One region of the Carnobacterium sp. FSL W8-0810 genome, then DNA from elsewhere that is predicted to be linked to it. Evidence: riboswitches for the same ligand, from Rfam matches in the RefSeq annotation. Region 1 holds a riboswitch; the other holds the start of a gene.

The links. Region 1 has a riboswitch for FMN ahead of ribD (bifunctional diaminohydroxyphosphoribosylaminopyrimidine deaminase/5-amino-6-(5-phosphoribosylamino)uracil reductase RibD). Riboswitches for the same ligand answer to the same signal wherever they lie in the genome.
Region 2: another riboswitch for FMN. It lies ahead of NST49_RS09800 (ECF transporter S component); the one in region 1 lies ahead of ribD (bifunctional diaminohydroxyphosphoribosylaminopyrimidine deaminase/5-amino-6-(5-phosphoribosylamino)uracil reductase RibD).

The regions. Positions count from the first base shown of each region.
Region 1 covers NZ_JBBOWO010000001.1:138,365-142,799, reverse strand. The annotation lists gene NST49_RS00780 (ABC transporter ATP-binding protein) at 1-26, opposite strand, end outside; gene NST49_RS00775 (MerR family transcriptional regulator) at 189-1,019, shown strand; gene NST49_RS00770 (hypothetical protein) at 1,353-1,808, shown strand; FMN riboswitch at 1,935-2,049, shown strand; FMN riboswitch at 2,204-2,318, shown strand; FMN riboswitch at 2,472-2,587, shown strand; gene ribD (bifunctional diaminohydroxyphosphoribosylaminopyrimidine deaminase/5-amino-6-(5-phosphoribosylamino)uracil reductase RibD) at 2,713-3,801, shown strand; gene NST49_RS00760 (riboflavin synthase) at 3,829-4,435, shown strand, end outside.
Region 2 covers NZ_JBBOWO010000001.1:2,029,672-2,034,106, forward strand. The annotation lists gene NST49_RS09790 (RecQ family ATP-dependent DNA helicase) at 1-413, opposite strand, end outside; gene NST49_RS09795 (helix-turn-helix domain-containing protein) at 410-1,477, opposite strand; gene NST49_RS09800 (ECF transporter S component) at 1,647-2,228, opposite strand; FMN riboswitch at 2,366-2,489, opposite strand; gene NST49_RS09805 (sensor histidine kinase) at 2,569-4,365, opposite strand; gene NST49_RS09810 (response regulator transcription factor) at 4,374-4,435, opposite strand, start outside.

The sequences.
Region 1 (4,435 bases):
TTTAAAAATGTAAAAAATAAATGCATATTGTTCATGTCTCCTTTTAGTTATTCGTATAAACTTACTTCAAATTGCATAGGAGCAAGAACTATGCTTTGAAATGATCGAATAATAGCAGTATAATCTGTATAGCTACTATACAGTCAAGTTTTATTTTCAAAAACTGTGGACACAAAGAGAGGAATCACATGGAAAAGGAATATTTAACCATCAGTCAGTTTTCTACTTTATCTGGAATCAGTCGCAAAACCCTTATTTATTATGACAAAATCGATTTGTTTTCACCAAAAATGCTTACAGATAAAGGGTATCGAATGTATGAGGAAAAACAATTAGATACCATTAGTGTGATTTACATTTTAAGAGAATTAGGGAAATCAATTAAGGAAATAAAAATCTATTTACAAGAACGAACTCCAGAAAAAATGCTGTCGTTGTTCCTAGAAGAACAAAAACAGATTGATAAAAAAATTAGTACGTTACAGCAATACAAAGATATGTTGGAAAAAAGAATAGAGTTAACAAAGTTGGCAGACGTAGTAACTGTTGGAAAACTTACTTTTATCCAGCAAGAAAAGAAACCGATACTAATCGGTAAAAAAATAAATCAACAAAACAATGAAGCCCTCATTGATTTCTATTCACTTATTGACCAACAACAAATTGTCCAAGGTTTTCCAATAGGAGCGATTATTGGAAAAAATGAATTGGCCAATGGTGAATTTTCAAATTTTAGTTATTTTTATATCAATAAATCGACTGAAGATAAAAATCAGTTAAGTATAAAGCCTGAAGGATGTTACGCAGTCATGTATGATTATTGTGATTACAATAAAACCGAAAAACTGTATCAGAAAATGTTGGATGGTTTAGTAGAAAATGGTTATGAGATTGATGGGGATGCCTATGAAGAATACATCATTGATGAAGTTGCAGAAAAAAATCCAGAAAAGTATTTGGTTAAGGTCATGATTAAAGTGAAAAATAAAAATGAGAATAATTCTGAAATGGTAGATTAGTAACCGTTCACTGATCTAATATCTATCAAAAGATAGAACCTGTTTTGAACCGAATTTGGTTAAGAGGTTTGTACATATACACCATAAGTTTCTTTTTATTCAACTTATAAGGTACTCATTATTTGTTTACCTACTGGAAGTTCCTTGCTAAGTAATCTGTATGGTACTCAATTGATAGTTGTGTACACAATCTATTCAACGATAACTTCCTATTTCTGCTGTATTGAAAACTAAAGTGTTATTCTTAGGGAAATCAATGTTATTGATGTTAATAACATTATTAAAAAAGATAAAATAATTTCTACTTATTACTTTCAGAAAGGATTTAAACGCATGACAGAATATCTATACATTGCAGCAGATGCTCCTTTAAGATCTGGTTTGATAGATGGCAGAAGAGGAGATCAACAACCAAATGAGTTTCAAATGGAAACCAAAGAATATTTTTATTTTGAAAACAACATTAGCGAAGATACTGACGATTATTTTAATTTTAGTTCCCATTTTCTTTTTAAAAAGACCAAATATCAAGTAGCATCGATAGATTCAAACCTTCCTTCGTTTAAGAAACGTGACAGCCTATCTCCAAAATTCAAAAACACATTAAAAGCATTGGAAGGTTATATTCTTGAACAATTTGAAAATGGATGTAACCAGTTAATAATTTTGTATAGTTTAAATAGTTATGAAAATGAGCCTTTAAAGGAAATCGAAGAAATCTACTTAGTTGATTTAAATTATCAAGATTTGTATTATCGTGAAGGTAGATTATTAAAAATTAAAAAGTAAGTAAGAATGATTTTTATCCTTTGAAAAGTACTTTTAGTACTCTTAGTAGTAAGAGTAATCGGACAATTAATATAAAAAATATTGACATCTCTTGTATTTCAATATATTCTTACATTACAAAAGTAAATTAGTCTTCAGGGCAGGGTGCAAGTCCCTACCGGTGGTAAAGCCCACGAGCCGCAAGGCAGATTCGGTTAGATTCCGAAGCCGACAGTATAGTCTGGATAAAGCGAAGACAAAGTAATTGCAGAGAAATTAAGATAGCTATAGTCTTTTTTTGGATAGATAGCAGTCATGAATTTGTGAAGCAACTATTAACTAGTCTTATTTAGCTATAAGTCGAAGCCCTGGATATAAAAATCTGAGGGCTTTTTTGTGTAGAAAAGTAAAAATTAAATAGTCTTCAGGGCAGGGTGCAAGTCCCTACCGGTGGTAAAGCCCACGAGCCGTAAGGCAGATTCGGTTAGATTCCGAAGCCGACAGTATAGTCTGGATAAAGCGAAGACAAAGTAATTGCAGAGAAGTTAAGGTAGCTATAGTCTTTTTTTGGATAGATAGCAGTCTTGAATTTGTGAAGCAATTATAAGAAAGTCTTATTTAACTATAAGTCGAAGCCCTGGATATAAAAGTCTGGGGCTTTTTTGTGTAGAAAAGTAAAAATTGAATAGTCTCCAGGGCAGGGTGCAAGTCCCTACCGGTGGTAAAGCCCACGAGCCGTAAGGCAGATTCGGTTAGATTCCGAAGCCGACAGTGATAGTCTGGATAAAGCGAAGACAAAGTTTACAAAAATCAACAGTAACCGAGTAAAGAGTATTCGGAGTTATTTGTTGAGCCTTGTAAAAAAATGACGAAAGCCCTGAGAGTAGATTCTTAGGGCTTTTTTAATTTGAATGGAGTGAGAGAATTGGATGAAGTATACATGAGGATGGCACTGGAATTGGCAAGAAAGGGTAAAGGGTGGACAACTCCTAATCCTTTAGTTGGAGCGGTCATTGTAAAAGGTGGAAGAATTATTGGGCAAGGCTATCATCAAAAATATGGACAGCCCCATGCGGAAGTAAATGCTATTGCATCAGCCAAAGAAGATGTGACTGGGGCAACATTATATGTCACGTTAGAACCTTGTTCTCATTTTGGAAAAACACCTCCTTGTTCAGACTTACTGATAGACAAGAACATTAAACGAGTAGTCGTGGGAACACTCGATCCAAACCCACTAGTTGCTGGAAAAGGAATCGAAAGGCTTCGTAACAATGGAATTGAAGTAGTGACTGGTGTACTAGAAGAAGAGAGTCAAAAATTGAATGAGATCTTTATAAAATACATTGTCACGAAAGAGCCATTTGTGGTTATGAAAAATGCGATGTCTCTAGATGGAAAAATCGCTACAGTGACAGGCGAATCTCAATGGATTTCTGGTGAGTCATCTAGAAAACAAGTCCATTCTCTGCGCCATGAATTAGCTGGAATTATGGTCGGTATAGAAACGATTATCAAGGATGACCCACAACTAACTTCTAGAACACTAAACAGCCGTAATCCTATTAGAATTGTTGTCGATAGTCAGCTAAGAATCCCAATCGCCTCAAAGGTATTAACCCAACAAGATAAAGCGAAGACAATTGTGGCTACCACGAAAAGAGCCAATAATGAAAAATTAGATACGTTAAAGCAGATGGGTATTGAAGTGATTGTGATTAAAGTAAAATGTGAAAGAGTTGATTTACGAGAATTAATGAAGGTAATAGGAGCTAAAGGAATCGATAGTATCTTACTGGAAGGCGGTGCAAATTTGAATTTCTCGGCTTTAGAAGAAGGGATCGTGGACAAAATACAGTCCTATATTGCGCCAAAAATAATTGGAGGAAAAGAGGCTAAAACCGCTGTAGAAGGGGCAGGTATCCAATTATTAAAAAATGCGTTTAAAATTGATCGAATGACGCCTGTGATGGTTGGAGAAGATCTGTTTGTGGAAAGCTATATTGTTAAATAAAGAGAAACAATCGATTGGAGGAAAAGCATGTTTACAGGAATTATTGAGGAAATGGGAACGATTCAATCCATCAAACGAGGTGAAAAATCTTCAATATTGAAGATAAAGGGAAAAAAAGTATTGCAAGGGACTCGTATCGGGGATAGCATCTCGACAAATGGCATCTGTTTGACAGTAACAAAAATAGAAAATGATTCTTTTGAAGCGGACGTCATGTCTGAATCTTTGATAAGAACGAACATAGGAGAATTGACGCCTGGAAGTTATGTCAATATGGAACGAGCACTAAGTTTGGAAACACGTCTTGGTGGCCATATGGTTAGTGGCCATATCGATGGAACGGGAAAGATAAGAGAAATGAAGCGTGAGGATAATGCCGTTTGGATCACGGTTGAAACAAGTCCTAAATTATTGCGTTACATTATTGAGAAAGGTTCTATAGCGATTGATGGCGTTAGTTTGACAGTTGTGACGGTTGATAATCAATCGTTCAAGGTTTCTGTCATTCCTCATACCGGTGAAGAGACCGTTCTATTGCATAAGCAACCAGGAGATGCTGTAAATCTTGAATGCGATATGATCGGAAAATATGTTGAAAAATTATTAGGTTTGGATTCGAAATTGCCAGTTCAAG
Region 2 (4,435 bases), 1.9 Mb from region 1:
GTTGCAAAAAGACAGATAGGCACTTTTTTCAAACTCGTTATAACGTATTCTTGTCGCAGCATTTCTGGTGAAAGAAAAATAAATTTATAGTCAGATAAATGCTTTAATACCCAATCTTTTTCGCGTACATTCATTAAACTGTTAATAGCAGCTACTCTTTTTTCACCATTTAATTTTAATTGTTCCACTTGGTCTTGCATCAAAGATAATAAAGGCGAAACAATGATTACTAACCCATCTAAACAATACCCAGTTAATTGGTAGCAAATCGATTTCCCTGTCCCTGTGGGCAGCATAATCAACGTATCTTTACCTTCTAAAGCTGCTAATACAGCTTCTTCTTGCCCTTCTCTAAAAGAAGTGTATCCAAAATAATTCTCTAAGTTTTGTTTTATAAGGTCTTTATTGGTCACACAATCCGACTCCTTTCGATTTGAATCAATCTGTACCATGAAAAAGGAATCTGCGGCATTTCTTTTTTCAAATCCTCATATGTTATTTCTTCATTCTCACTAAATAACGCACATAATCGTTGGTAGTCTTCTTTTGGTATAAAGTTAGAAACATCAAAATTCGGAAAAATAATAGCTAATTCAATAATGTGTTCTGAAATTGTATTTACCTTTAATCTTCTCTCTAAAGCTATTTTTTCTATAGAGTAACCTTTTTCTAAATAATATGCCGTTGACCTAGCACTTAGACTAAGACTGCTGTAACGGTCTCCTTTACATTCTTGATAAATTAAATAAAATAAAGGGAATGTTTCTTTTTCACTGACCACTTTATTTAGTAGTTGACTAATTGTATTTTGTACTAAAAAAGTTAATTCCATTTGATCTAATCCATATTTAACAGCTAATTGTGTACTGGTTTTCCCATTCTTTTTATGTCCCGTTAACTGTGCTACTAAAATTTCTGCATCAAATGAACGGAACTCCTTTAATAATTGAATCCATTCTTTTCCAAATGAGCTACCCAATTCTTGTCTTTCTAATGAACTATTTTTCAACCAATTTTTTAACCATAATTGTGTCTTCCATTCCTTTTCTATTGGTAGATAATGATTATTTTGGTAGCGTAATTCCGAAAGAACTTGGGTGGAAAATAAAATTTTTTTCCAAAATTCTTTAGTCACTTGTCCGTTTAACAGTTGATTAATATTTTTAGGATAAAAATGTTTTGAAAAATAAAGGTCTAATTCTTCTTTAGCTTTTTTACAAAGGTAGTACTCTTCGTTATTTTCACTGGCTGTAATCCAATCTTTTTCAATAAACTCTCGAACCATATTGTCATACTGACTACGGTTTAAATTAGGAAATACCGAAAAAAAAGGAATCGCGTGATAAATATGCGCCTTAAACAAAATGGAAGCAGTTCGTTTACCAACCAAGATGTGATACAACGTGGCCGGTTTTACTGGATAGTCTATAGAATACAATGAAAGGCAAAAATACTGATAATACAACGATTGTTCCACGACATTCACCCTCATTCTGATTACATAAAAAAAGCAGCTACTGAAAGCTATTTATTGTTAAATCTAATATACCAAAAATAACCATTTTTAGGGTATAGTTTTCAAAATTTTAAAAATTATTAATAAGAAAACAAAAAAGAAATCGCAAAATAAATTGCGATTTCTTTTTTTATTTAGCACTGATTTTAGTTAATTGATTGCGTTGCAACCAAGTTTTTAATTTGGCGTATAACATAATAAAGACTGTACTTACTATTGCGCCTTTTATGATATTAAATGGTATAACACCCATTAAAATGTAATCTCTGATAGGCCCTACACTAAAGTTTAATACTTTTAAATACAATGGAAGCAAGAAAAAGTAATTTACAAGTGACAAAATGACAGCTAATGACAGTGACCCAACGATATTTGCAAAAATAATCGTTTTAGTATTGTTAACCTTTGATTTCATAATCAAATAAATTGGCAACGTATATGCGACTGAAGCTATAAAACTCGCAGTATCCCCAATTGGATATCCTGCATCACCGCCAGTTTGAATATAATGGAGCAATGAGCGAATAAACGCCACCATAGTTCCACCAACTGGACCGTATAAAAACATGCCAATCAAAACAGGAATATCACTAAAATCAACTTTTAGAAATGAAACTCCTGGAATTATTGGAAAACCAAATGAAATCAAAATGGTTGCTAGAGCAGCCAACATGGCGATTCCTACCATTTTCTTTGTGTTACTTGTTTGCATAAAAATCCTCCTAAAAGGATTCATCAGCCTAGGCATTACATGAGTCTATTCAAATAAAAACAATATAAAAATGCCCGTCTAAATTATCTTCAGATAATTAAACAGAGCATTTGAACAATTACAACTATTCAAATAAACCCCATCTTCTTTATCCAGACTTTACTGTCGGTACTGGAATTTAACCAGTTCAACCAAATAATGCTATTTAGCTCGTGGACTATACCACCGGTCGGGAATTTCACCCTGCCCCTGAAGACGAATCTTTATATTTTTTTAACAAGTTCATTGTATAACATGAGAAGAAAAAAAGCAACACTTTCTCTTACTTTTTATTAGCATATTAATCTAAATAGGGCAAATGAACGATAAATTTCGTTTGTTCATTGACAATACTCTGTACTTCGACAAATCCACCATGAGCTTCTATTATATTTTTTACAATAGATAAGCCAATACCTGTACCTGTTTTATCGCCTTTCATTACAGTTCTAGATTTATCTGCTTTATAGAATCGATCAAAAATATAAGGTATATCTTCTTCTGGAATCCCTGTTCCATTATCAATGACCTCAATTAAGACTTCATCCATAATCTTGTCTAAATGCACAAAGATTTTCACTTTTTTATGTTCTCTATTGACCATACTAGTATGCCTAATAGCATTATTGATTAAATTTACAAAAACTTGACTCATTTTATCTTCATCCATGTAGTAAGAATCTAAATTAGGATCAATTTCTAATTCTAAGCGAATATTATTTTTTTCTGACATTGTGGCAAATCGAGTAAACAGTTTATTAAAAAAGTCTTCCAAATGGACATCCAATTTTATTAAGTTAATAAAACCCGCTTCCATTCTAGAACTATCGAGCATTTCATTTACCATTCGATTCATTCTCACGGATTCTTCACCGATTATTTTTGCCATTTCTTTTTTCTCATCTTGAGTTTCAGCTATATCATCTAAAATTGCCTCACTGTACCCTTGGATCATCACCAAAGGTGTTCTTAACTCATGAGAAATATTATTAATAAAGTCATTTCGCATAATATCAAGACGTTTTTCTTTTGTAATATCTTGAATAGAAACTAATACACCACGAACACTGTCTAAATTTTCATCAAAAAGTGGAATCAACGTTATATTATAATAATAGTCATCAATATTATTATCATAACTTATTTTCTCAGGAAATCGTATAATAGAATCAATTCGATATTCCAACACATCAGGTATAACCGTTTTCATTACTTGATCTGTTTGGTATAAATGCTGTAAGAATTCATCTCCTAGAGGGTTTGACATTAACAATGTTTTATCTTGATTATAATACAATACCCCTGTAGAAATGGATGTCACGATATTTTCTAAAAGTTCTTTTTCTTGTCTAGTTGCTGCTCCAGTTACTTCTAATGATTTGCCCATTTTATTCATAGCTAAGGCTAACTGAGCTAACTCATCTTTGTAAGTTGACTGTGCTTGTTGAGTAAAATCATTTTTAGCATAATCATATGCAATATCTCTTAATTGAGTTAATGGTCTGCCAAATCTACGTTGGAAATAATAAAACAATAAAATTCCTATGACAATATAAAAAATAACATTAATAGCTGACCACACCCGCATCTTATTATGCGTGCTGCTTAAAAACGACAAATCACCATAAATGTAAAGTTTGCTTTCTTGGCCATTAAAAGTAAAGTTTTGGATTTTAAAAATATACGGTGTGCTTGGTTTATCATCTAATTTTATCTCGTCTTTAACAAGCGTATTTTTCCCGTTTTCCAGCTCATTTTTGACTTCACCATTTGCCTTAATTTTTGCAAAGTCATTGGATTGATCATCTATTTTTACATTTGAAGAATAACTAATAGGCTCATCATTTTGTGTGATCACTAAAGAAAGATGGTCCTCATAAGATCGTATTTTATCGATATTTTCAACCAAAAAATTTGGATCCTCTTCTAAAAGATTGGTTATAGAATTAATCGAATGTTCAAAATCATTGATGTAACTTTCTTCTATATTGTTTGTGTATAACTTTTCGTATACTTGGTTCGTAGTAAAAAAACAAATGCCGATAGCCAACATCGTTACCACCCAAGTACGAGTAACTAAACTATTTAATTTAAACATATTTCAACCTACTTTTCAGATTCTTCAGGAAAAGAATTAAATTTATAACCAAGTCCCCAAACAGTAACAA